2 regions of the Paraburkholderia sp. JPY419 genome follow, and region 1 is predicted to be linked to the other one. Evidence: predicted binding sites of a transcription regulator. Region 1 holds the regulator's gene; the other holds the start of a gene.
The links. The regulator LexA, encoded in region 1, represses DNA repair genes until DNA is damaged. The targets are predictions, from matches to a motif close to ACTGTATNNNNATACAGT.

Region 1 (5,676 bases):
GAATTCGAGCAGGCCCGGCACCGCCGCGCGACACTGCGCGGCGCTCAGACCGAAGTAGCGGCCGAACACGAGCAGATTTTCACGCACGGTGAAATCGGGATCGAGGTTGTCGAACTGCGGCACCACGCCCACGCGCGAGCGCGCGAGGCGCGCGCGGCCAGGGATCGGTTCGCCGCACAGGCGGATCGCGCCGGCGTCGGGCGCCGCGATGCCGAGCAGCATGCGCAGCGTCGTGGTCTTGCCGGCGCCGTTGGGGCCAAGCAGCCCGAAGCATTCGCCGGTGTTCACATGAAACGACAATCCGTCGACGACCGTTTTTTCGCCGTAGTTTTTCCTGACCTGATGGAATTCGATGGGGGCTGCGGGCATGACTCGAGCGAGGCTCCGGAAGAAGACATAACGTACGCGCAAGACACACAACATACCTGCGACGCACGCATTGCGCACAGGCCGCTTATTCTAGGGTATCGGCCACTGACGCGAGTGGGTGTCCGGGAACGCGTAATGCATGGGATGCGATGCGTTCGCATACGAACTTTTGCGGTGCCACAAACGTGTGCGAACACTGCTCCAGGTGGCCCAACGCTTGTGCAGACGGCTTCAGCACGCACCGACTATGCACTTAGCGTTTTCCATCCCTTGCAAGCCGAATTGCGGCGCACCATGATTGATTCAGACCGCGCTTTCCGCGGAATGGGAGAAGACAGATGGCGAGCTATCAGAAAATCCTGTTGTGCTACGACGGCTCGCGCGAAGGCCGCAAAGCCCTGCGTTGCGGCGCCGATCTGGCGTTGGACCTGAAGGCGGAAACGCATCTGCTGTCGGTAGTAGACATGCGTTCGAGCATCGCGCAAAGCGCGGGCTTATTGACCGATGTGGCCTGCGGAAGCTTCGAAAAAACGGCCCGCGAAATTCTGCAGGAGGGCGTGAACTGGCTGACCGAGCGAGGCGTGAACGCGCAGGGGCATTTCGCATTCGGTCATCCGATCGACGAGATCGCCAATCTTGCCAACGAGTTGCACGTCGACCTCGTGGTGGTGGGACATCGTTGCCGGACCGGTTTGTCGAGGTGGTGGATGGGGGCGGGCAACACGCCGCTGCTCGACCGCGTGTCGTGCAGCATTCTGGTGGCGTGCTCGTCCGCGCAGGAGCAGCAGCAGGCGGCCGCGGCGTAATACGAACAAACTTGACACGCGGCTGGCTTCAATGGCCAGCCCGCGCATCTCCGCAGTTCACGGCTTGAACCTCACTCGTTCAGATTGATCGCCGCGAGCTTCCACGTGACCAGACCTTCGCGACGGAAGATAGCCGAATAGTTCGCGTTGCCTTCCCCGCGGCGGTACGTGACCACAAACTCGTTGAGACTCCGATAGCCGGCCGTGCTTTGACGCCCGGGCGGTGGCGCGCTTGCGTGCGTGGTGGTGTCGCCCGCGGCCGATGCGGCCGGCGCTTCGCCGCCCGCGGCTGGCGGTGTTGACGGTTGCTCGCCCGGTGTGCCGCGCGGCGGCATGCCGTTCAGCAGTGCCGCGACGCCGTCGGGTGTCGCATAGGCATCGACGAGCGGGCCGATCAGTGTCACGCCGATCACCGCGCCGATCGTGGCCATCTTGTTGCCGGCATCCGCTTCGAGGCGGCGCGTCAGCATCGCGCCCACCTGCTGCTTCAGGCTATCGCGCAGCGCAGGGAAGTCGACGTACTGATTGACGGTTTGCACGTCACGCGCGTCTGCCGCGCGTTTGAGATTGTTCACCGCGAGATACGGCGACGCGTAAATAAACCCCAGCGCGGCAATCACGATCACCACGATCAGCGTGATCAGCAGCGGCCGGGTGGCGCTGCCCTGTGTGCGTTTCGGAATGGTCATCGAATGGGACTCCACGTCAGTGATGATCTAACGTCGACCACGGCGAGGTCGAAACGATCCCATCCCACGCGAATCTCTGAACATCCGAAGTGCTTATTGCATGCGTGCTCAGAATTCGCTCAGGCTTCGAACACCGCGCCGTGCACGTTGGCTTCGTCGGCTATGCAACGATCGATCATACGGCATACGGCGTCGACCGTGCCGACCATGATCAGTCGCGACGGTCCATGATAGACCCGCACCGGAGCGCGGCGCGCGGGCTCCGCGATATTCAGCGCCGAATTCAGCGATACGCGCGCAAACGCCGGCAACGACGACGGCAGACCGCAAGCTTCGGCAGGCACGTCGAACAGCGACGGCGTGCGCGCCGCGGGCGCCTCGATCGGCGCGCAAGGCGTGAGCTTGCGCAGATGGCGCAGACGGCCGAACTGGCGAAAAGGCAGCAGGCGGGCAAGGCGTTCCATGAGTCTCTCCAGACGATGCGGCTTGAATGCGCGGCGTAATGCGGGCGTCAATGCGGGCGTCAATGCGGGCGTTAATGCGGCTTGGTTCGGACAAACCGGCGCGAGCGGTCCGGCAATAAAGATCAGAACTCGCTGGGGCGAATCAGCCCGACCGCGATCCCTTCGAGCGCGAAATCCGCGCTGCCGGTTTCCACGAAGATGTTGTCGTAGTCGGGGTTTTCGGCGATCAGTTCGATGCCGTTCGGCCGGCGCTTCAGACGCTTGACCGTCACGTCGTCGCCAAGCCGCGCAATGATGATCTGGCCGTCTTTCGCTTCGCTGCGCTTTTGCACCGCGAGCAGGTCGCCGTCGAGAATGCCGGCGTCGCGCATCGACAGGCCGCGCACCTTCAGCAGGTAGTCGGGCTTGCTCGAGAACAGCGCCGGGTCGCACGCGTAGTGCTGCGAGATATGTTCCTGCGCGAGGATCGGGCTACCCGCCGCGACCCGGCCGATCAGCGGCAATGACAACTGCATCAGGCCCGCATGCGGCAGCGTGAACTGGTGCGGCGCATCCTCCTGCCCGGACAGCAGGCGGATGCCGCGCGACGCGCCGGCCGCGAGTTCGATCACGCCCTTGCGCGCCAGCGCGCGCAGATGCTCTTCCGCGGAATTGGCCGAGCTGAAACCGAGTTCGGCGGCAATTTCCGCGCGAGTGGGCGGGAAGCCGGTGCGTTCGATCGCGCGGCGGATCAGATCGAAAACCTGCTGCTGTCGTGCGGTGAGTTTGGTCATGGCCACTGTATGTATGAACAGGTGACTGTATTTTTATACAGTATTCGGCGCATTTCAAGCTTTACTTTAAGTTCGACACAAGGGGCGCGCTGGGGCGTCGTTTATCGGCGACATGGCGACGATTTCGGCGTCTGAACAGCCGGCGCGTCTGCCGTTACCACTTTTGGGCATTAAAAAATGAAGAAACATTATTTTTAATGATGAAAGCCCTTCGATAGACTGGCTTCCAGTTAGCGCTCATGTGCACGTGACCGCGACGCAAAACAACACCACACGCTAAACAGCGGACACCACGCGGAGAAAGGTTGAAATGAACCATCGGCATATGGGGCTTGCGGCTCGGACCAGAAAACTGATCACGGCGCTTGCCGTCGGCGCGGCGGGTACGCTCGGCATGTTGGACGCAAGCGGCGTCGCGCACGCCGACACCACGCTGCTGAACGTGTCCTACGATCCGACGCGCGAGCTATATCAGGACATCAATCAGGCATTCGGCAAAGAATGGAAGGCCAAGACCGGCGAAGCCGTCACCTTCAAGCAGTCGCACGGCGGCTCGGGCGCGCAGGCTCGCTCGGTGGTCGACGGTCTGCAGGCCGACGTCGTGACGCTCGCGCTCGCATATGACATCGACGCCATCGCGAACAAGGGGCTCGTCGACAAGAACTGGCAGAAGCGTCTGCCGGACAACGCCTCGCCGTACACGTCGACGATCGTGTTTCTGGTGCGCAAGGGCAACCCGAAGCACATCAAGGATTGGGACGATCTGGTGAAGCCGGGCGTGTCGATCGTGACGCCGAATCCGAAGACCTCGGGCGGCGCGCGCTGGAACTACCTGGCCGCGTGGGCGTACGCCGAGCATCAGCCGGGCGGCAACGACCAGAAGGCCAAGGAGTTCGTCAGCAAGCTGTACAAGAACGCCGGCGTGCTCGATTCGGGCGCGCGCGGCGCGACCACCAGCTTCGTGCAGCGCGGTATCGGCGATGTGCTGATCGCGTGGGAAAACGAGGCGTTTCTGTCGGTGAAGGAGTTCGGTCCGGACAAGTTCGAGATCGTGGTGCCGACGGTGAGCATCCTGGCCGAGCCACCGGTCGCGGTGGTCGACAAGGTCGTCGACAAACACGGCACGCGCAAGCTGGCCGACGCGTATCTGAACTTCCTGTATAGCGAGGAAGGGCAGGAGATCGCCGCGCGCAATTTCTATCGTCCGCGTTCGAACAAGGTGCCGGCCGATCTGACCGCGAAGTTTCCGAAGCTGAAGCTGTACACGATCGACGATTCGTTCGGCGGCTGGACCAACGCGCAGAAGACCCATTTCGCGGACGGCGGCGTGTTCGATTCGATTTATCAGCCGCAGTAACAGCATCGCCTGAAGCACGGGCACAGGCAACAAGGGCGCGCCCAATGGGCGCGCTTTCGGCTAACCGGGACCCGGCGGCCAGCAGGGCGGTAGTACTGCAACACCGCAACACCGCAACACGAACAACCGCGCGAGCATCAACCATGAACGAGTATCCAGCATGACCACGTTGACCTTCCGCAAGCCGAGCGCATTGCCCGGCTTTGGCCTGACACTCGGCATCACGGTGGCTTATTTGAGCCTCGTGGTGCTGATTCCATTGGCGGCGACCTTTCTGAAAACCGCGACGCTCGACTGGGACCAGTTCGTGCGCGCGGTGACGTCGCCGCGCGTGCTCGCGTCGTATCGGCTGACGTTCTTCTCGGCGCTCGGCGGCGCGCTGATCAACGCGGTGTTCGGCTTTCTCGTCGCGTGGGTGCTGGTGCGCTACACGTTTCCGTTCAAGCGCATCGTCGATGCGGTCGTCGATCTGCCGTTCGCGCTGCCCACCTCGGTCGCGGGCATTTCGCTCGCGGCAGTGTATGCGGGTAACGGCTGGATCGGCCAGTTCCTCGCGCCGCTCGGCATCAAGATCGCGTTCACGCCGGTCGGTGCGCTGGTCGCGCTGACGTTCATCGGCCTGCCGTTCGTCGTGCGCACGGTGCAGCCGGTGCTCGAGGAGTTCGAGCGCGAGCAGGAAGAGGCGGCCGCGTGCCTCGGCGCGTCGCGCTGGCTCACGTTTCGCCGCGTCGTGCTGCCGGCCGTGTCCCCGGCGCTCTTGACCGGCTTCGCGCTCGCCTTCGCGCGCGCGCTCGGCGAATACGGCTCGGTGATCTTCATCGCCGGCAATGTACCGATGAAGTCGGAGATCACGTCGCTCCTGATCATCACGAAGCTCGAGCAATACGACTATGCGGGCGCGACGGCGCTCGCGGTCGTGATGCTGGTCGTGTCGTTCCTGATGCTGCTGCTGATCAACACGCTGCAGTGGTGGCTGCAGCGGCGCACGAGCCGCGGCAATGCGGGGCCGGCGCCAGTGGCCACGAGCGTCGCGGCAATCGGTGGAGGTGTGCAATGAGCCGTCTTCCGACCATCCCGGCGAGCGGTGCGCGCCGCCCCGATCCGGTCAGCGAACCGCCCGTCGTGCGCTGGCTGCTGATCGGCGTCGCACTGCTGTTTCTCGCGCTGTTTCTGGTCGTGCCGCTCGCCGCGGTGTTCTATCAGGCGCTGAATAAGGGG
Region 2 (5,676 bases), 2.6 Mb from region 1:
GAAGGAGCGCGTGCAGAGCCGCCCCGTGGATGGCTCCGCGAAGCAGTCGGTCGCGATCATCCAGCACCCGGACGTGCGCCGCATGCTGTCGACGATGCGCTGCCTCACCGAGGCGTCGCGCGCGCTCGCGTACGTCGCGGCCTCGCACTGCGATATCGCGCATCGTCATCCTGACGACGCGACGCGTGCCAAGCATCAGGCGATCTACGAATACCTGGTGCCGATCGTGAAGGGCTGGAGCACGGAATTGTCAATCGACGTGACGAGTCTCGGCGTGCAGGTGCATGGCGGCATGGGCTTCATCGAGGAAACCGGCGCCGCGCAGTACTACCGCGACGCGCGCATTCTGCCGATCTACGAAGGCACGACCGCGATCCAGGCCAATGACCTGATTGGTCGCAAGACGCTGCGCGACGGCGGTAAGGTCGCGAAGGAACTGCTTGCTGGTATCGCCGAAACGGTCGAAGCGCTCGGCGCGCAGCAGGGCGCGGCGTTCGCGTCGATGCGGACGCAACTCGCTGAGGGTCAGCGGGCGCTTGGCGCCGTCGTCGATTTCGTCGTCGCGAATGCGAAGGGCGATCCAAATGCGGTGTTCGCGGGCAGCGTGCCCTATCTGAAGCTCGCGGGCATCGTGCTAGGCGGCTGGCAGATGGCGCGTGCGCAGCTTGCGGCAGCGGCGAGGCGCGACGAGGATCCCGCGTTTCATGACGCGAAGATTGCGACCGCGCGGTTTTACGCCGAGCATGTGCTGCCGCAGGCGGCGGCGCTCGAAGTGGCGATCGTCAGCGCGAAGGGTGGCGAGGGCGTGCTGGCTTTGTCGGAAGACCAGTTCTAAGCATGCCTCGGTGCCTGCCGCGATTGCGGCGGCACCTTGGAAAACAAACAGCGCCTCGCGAGGCGCCGTTTGTTTTTGCCGCTGCTGTTTGTTGCCGCGTGCGCTTGCGGCCAGGGCCGCGTCAGCGCACGCACTCGAACTCACGCATACGCCGGCCGATGTTCGCCCGCGGTCTCGCCGAGATAGCGATGCACCGACAGATCGTCCGCGCGGATCGCCGGTTGCTTGCCCGACATCAGGTCGGCGAGCAGTTGGCCTGAGCCGCACGACATCGTCCAGCCGAGCGTGCCGTGGCCGGTGTTCAGGAACAGGTTCGGCACCGGCGTGCGGCCGACGATCGGCGTGCTGTCCGGCGTCATCGGCCGTAGACCGGTCCAGAACGTCGCCTTCGACGTGTCGCCGCCGCCCGGGAACAGGTCGTTCACCGAAAGCTCGAGCGTCTTGCGGCGCGCCTCGCGCAGTGATTTGTCGAAGCCCACGACCTCGGCCATGCCGCCGACGCGAATCCGGTCATCGAAGCGCGTGATCGCGATCTTGTAGGTCTCGTCGAGCACGGTCGACACCGGCGCGGCAGCCGCGTCGACGATCGGCGCGGTGATCGAATAGCCCTTCAGCGGATAGACCGGAATCTTCACGATACCGTCGAGGAAACGCGTCGAGTACGAGCCGAGCGCCACCACGAACGAGTCCGCGCGCACCAGTTCGCCGCCGCACTGCACGCCGGCGATGCGGCCGCCCGCCATCGCGAGCGCGTCGATCGGCGTGTTGTAGCGGAACTTGACGCCCAGTTGCTCGGCTAGTGCCGCGAGTCGCGTCGTGAACATCTGGCAGTCGCCGGTTTCGTCGCCGGGCAGGCGCAGGCCACCGGTGAGCTTGTGCGACACCGCGGCGAGCGCCGGTTCGGCCTTGCCGAGTTGGTCGGCGCTCAGCAGTTCGTACGGCACGTTGGCTTCCTGCAGCACGGCGATGTCTTTCGCGGCGCCGTCGAACTGCTGCTGCGTGCGAAATACCTGCAGCGTGCCACCGGTGCGGCCTTCGTACTGGATGCCAGTGTCGGCGCGCAGCGCCTGCAGGCAGTCGCGGCTGTATTCGGCGAGCCGCACCATGCGGCCCTTGTTCACCGCATAGCGCGGCGCCGTGCAGTTCTGCAGCATCTGCCACATCCATTGCAGCTGGAACGCGGTGCCGTCGAGGCGGATCGCGAGCGGCGCGTGCTTCTGGAACATCCACTTGACGGCCTTCAGCGGCACGCCCGGCGCGGCCCACGGCGACGCGTAGCCCGGCGAGATCTGGCCCGCGTTGGCAAAGCTGGTTTCGAGCGCCGGGCCGGCCTCGCGATCGATGACGGTCACTTCGTGACCGGCGCGTGCGAGGTAGTACGCGCTCGTTACACCGACGACGCCACTGCCCAAAACGACGACTCGCATAGCTGCTCCAGATATCCAAAAATTGAGTGAGGGCAAGGCGCGTTTCGCTGGATTCGATCTGCTTCGATTCAACGAGCTGCAACGTGAGGTGAAATGCCGTCTGCCCAGTGTTAACCGCTATACTATTAACAGTGAAGCAGGTTTTGTTATCGTATTTTCATCATTTTCAGCAAAAACACTATGCGTACCCAGCGCCATCCCGTGCGGGCTCTCGATAAGCTCGATCACAAGATCCTGCGGCTCCTGCAGCAGGACGGCCGTATGGCGATGAAGGACCTGGCGGAACGGGTCGGTCTGTCGGTGACACCTTGCATCGAGCGCGTCAAGCGGATGGAGCGCGACGGCGTGATCACCGGCTACTACGCGCGCGTGAATCCGGCAGAACTGGGCGCGGCGCTGCTGGTGTTCGTCGAGATCACGCTCGATCACAAGAGCGGCAACATGTTCGACCAGTTCCGCCGCGAGGTGCAGAAGATCCCCGAGGTGCTCGAGTGCCACCTCGTGTCGGGCGATTTCGACTATCTGATCAAGGCGCGCATCGGCGAAATGGCCGACTACCGCAAGTTGCTCGGCGACATCCTGCTGCAGTTGCCGGGGGCGGTGCAGTCGAAGAGCTATGTGGTGATGGAGGAAATCAAGGAGACGCTGACGATCGCGGTTACCGACTAAGTGCCTGATCGCTGACGGGGCTGGTCGCGCATCTCGCGGCACACGAAGTGCTCGACAAACGGCGTAGATACTGTATATTTATACAGGTGTTTGCGCCGTTTTCTTTTGGCGCTTCCTGTTTGCGCTTGCTTTGCGTGGCCCGCCGTGGATGACCCCAACACCCCTGACATTCCCGAATTTCCGATCGCGCCGCCGGCGCCTCGCAAGGGGCGCGGTGCGGTCACGAACCTCCAGGGCCGCTACGAAGTCGACCAGCGCGAGGCCGTCGACGACGGCTGGCAGGCGGCCGACGAAGACGGCGAGCCGAAGCTCCTGCGCACGCAGGTGTTCGAGGAGCGCGCGAAAACCATCCTCACACGCAACGCGTCGCCGGACATTCCGTTCAATGTGTCGCTGAATCCGTATCGCGGTTGCGAGCACGGCTGTATCTATTGCTTCGCGCGGCCCACGCACAGCTACCTGGGCTTGTCGCCGGGGCTCGATTTCGAGAGCCGCATTTACGCGAAGATCAACGCGCCCGAACTGCTCGAGCGGGAACTGTCGAAGAAATCCTATGTGCCCGAGCCGATCGCGCTCGGCGTCGCGACCGACGCATGGCAGCCGGCCGAACGCGACTTGCGACTTACGCGTCGGGTGATCGAGGTACTCAGCGAGCGCAATCACCCGTTCGCGGCGATCACCAAATCGTCGCTGATCGAGCGCGATATCGACCTGCTCGCGCCGATGGCGGAGCGCGGGCAATTCATGGCCGCGATCACGATCACCACGCTGGACGCCGACATCGCGCGCACGCTCGAACCGCGCGCGGCCACGCCGTCGCGCCGCCTGCGCACGATCCGTACGCTCAGCGAGGCGGGCATTCCGGTCGGCGTGAGCATCGCGCCAGTGATCCCGTTCGTCACCGAACCGGACATGGAGCGCGTGCTCGAAGCGTGCGCGGAAGCGGGCGCCAGCAACGCGAGCTATATCGTGCTGCGCTTGCCGTGGGAGGTCGCGCCACTGTTCAAGGATTGGCTGAGCGCACACTTCCCGGATCGGGCCGAGCGCGTGATGAACCGTGTGCACGACATGCGGGGCGGCAAGGATTACGACTCGTCGTTCTCGACCCGCATGAAGGGAGAGGGGTTATGGGCGGATCTGCTCAAGCAGCGCTTTCAAAAGGCCGCGCGCCGGTTGGGGCTGAGCGGGCGTGACCGCGGCATTCTCGACATGTCGCACTTTCGCCGGATCGAGTCGCCGCGAGCCGAGCAGGCGAGCGCACCGGCGCCTGACAATCCACAATTGAGGCTTTTCTAGCGAGCAGGAATGCCTGCTGGGCCCACGGGTGTTACTGCGAAATCGCTTTGGCCGCTTCGACCTGGCTTTCGAAGTAGGTCTGGAAGGCGAGCGCGAGACCGGTCATCAACAGAAACGCACCAATGAGCAGCGAAAAGATCACGACGAAAATGACCGTCCAGCCTGAGCGGCTTTTGCGTTGCGTGTGGGCGTTGAATTGCGCATCCCATTTCTGATCCGGACGCAGCCCGTAGACGAGCGCGGCCAGAAACGCAGCGAACAGTGAAACCGCACCGATCGACGCGAGCACCCAGCCGAGGATCGACGCGCGCTCGGTGGCGATCAGCAGCATCACGCCGGGAATGCCGATCAGCGTGCCGAGCAGATGCGTCCAGCCGAAGATGTCCCGGATGCCATATAGATAGAAGCGGTGGGCGCCGAGGCTGCCGAACAGGAACGCCAGCGCGGCGGTGAGCGTCTTGGATCTGAAGCGCGGGGAGGTCGAGTCAAAGGTGGACATGAACGCGTGGGCAGAGTGACAGGCGGTCGAAAGGAGCGGTGTGCCGCAGGGCGCGGACCGACGCGCATTCTACGCCTGCGGCGGGCGGGTGGTTACGTTGAGGGCGAGCGCCCGCGCTGAAAGCGGGGCGGCGGCATGCGCCGGAACTGGCAGAAGACCAGTGCAGCCGCTCAGCCGGACATACATGCTTCCGCGCTCTACGGCGCCGAATACGTGACGCGATAGATCGCGCCGGCGGTATCGTCGCTGATCAGTAGCGAACCGTCCGGCAGCGGCAGCACGTCGGCGGGACGGCCCCACACCGATTCGCCGGGTTGCAGCCAGCCTTCGGCAAAGACTTGCTGGCGTGCGTGGCTGCCGTCAGGGTCGGTGATCACGCGCACCACGCGGTAGCCTACCTTCTTGCTGCGGTTCCACGAGCCGTGCTCGGCGATGAAGATATTGTTGCGGTAGTCGGGCGGAAACATTGGGCCGTCGTAGAAGCGCATGCCAAGCGCCGCCACGTGCGCGCCAAGCTTGACCACGGGCGGCGTGAAGTCGCTGCACGGATGATCCTTGCCGAACTCGGGGTCGGGCGTGTCGCCGCCGTGACAGTACGGAAAGCCGAAGTTCATGCCGACTCGTGACGCACGGCTGAGCTTGTCGCTCGGAATGTCGTCGCCGAGCAGGTCGCGACCGTTGTCGGTGAACCACAGTTCGTGGGTGACCGGATGCCACGCGAAGCCAACCGAATTGCGGACGCCGCGCGCGACGACCTCGTAGTGGCTACCGTCCGGGTCCATGCGGCCAATCAGCGCAAAGCGGTCCGGATCTCTCTGGCAAATGTTGCACGGCGCGCCTTGCGGCACGTACAGCTTGCCATCTGGGCCGAACGCGATGAATTTCCAGCCATGATGCGTGTCCGTCGGCAGCTTGTCGGTGACGACGACCGGTTTCGGCGGATCGTTCAG

Region 2: the regulator LexA is predicted to act here: its motif matches at 3,001-3,018, upstream of QFZ91_RS19540 (PA0069 family radical SAM protein).

Annotation. Positions count from the first base shown of each region.
Region 1 is NZ_JBNDKV010000002.1:317,386-323,061, reverse strand. Features, by position in the region: gene nodI (nodulation factor ABC transporter ATP-binding protein NodI) at 1-369, opposite strand, end outside; gene QFZ91_RS07680 (universal stress protein) at 708-1,175, shown strand; gene QFZ91_RS07675 (DUF2939 domain-containing protein) at 1,247-1,864, opposite strand; gene QFZ91_RS07670 (hypothetical protein) at 1,984-2,328, opposite strand; gene lexA (transcriptional repressor LexA) at 2,451-3,101, opposite strand; gene QFZ91_RS07660 (sulfate ABC transporter substrate-binding protein) at 3,412-4,458, shown strand; gene cysT (sulfate ABC transporter permease subunit CysT) at 4,619-5,515, shown strand; gene cysW (sulfate ABC transporter permease subunit CysW) at 5,512-5,676, shown strand, end outside.
Region 2 is NZ_JBNDKV010000002.1:2,900,149-2,905,824, forward strand. Features, by position in the region: gene QFZ91_RS19525 (acyl-CoA dehydrogenase) at 1-835, shown strand, start outside; gene QFZ91_RS19530 (D-amino acid dehydrogenase) at 976-2,262, opposite strand; gene QFZ91_RS19535 (Lrp/AsnC ligand binding domain-containing protein) at 2,443-2,931, shown strand; gene QFZ91_RS19540 (PA0069 family radical SAM protein) at 3,076-4,227, shown strand; gene QFZ91_RS19545 (NINE protein) at 4,259-4,726, opposite strand; gene QFZ91_RS19550 (PQQ-dependent sugar dehydrogenase) at 4,924-5,676, opposite strand, start outside.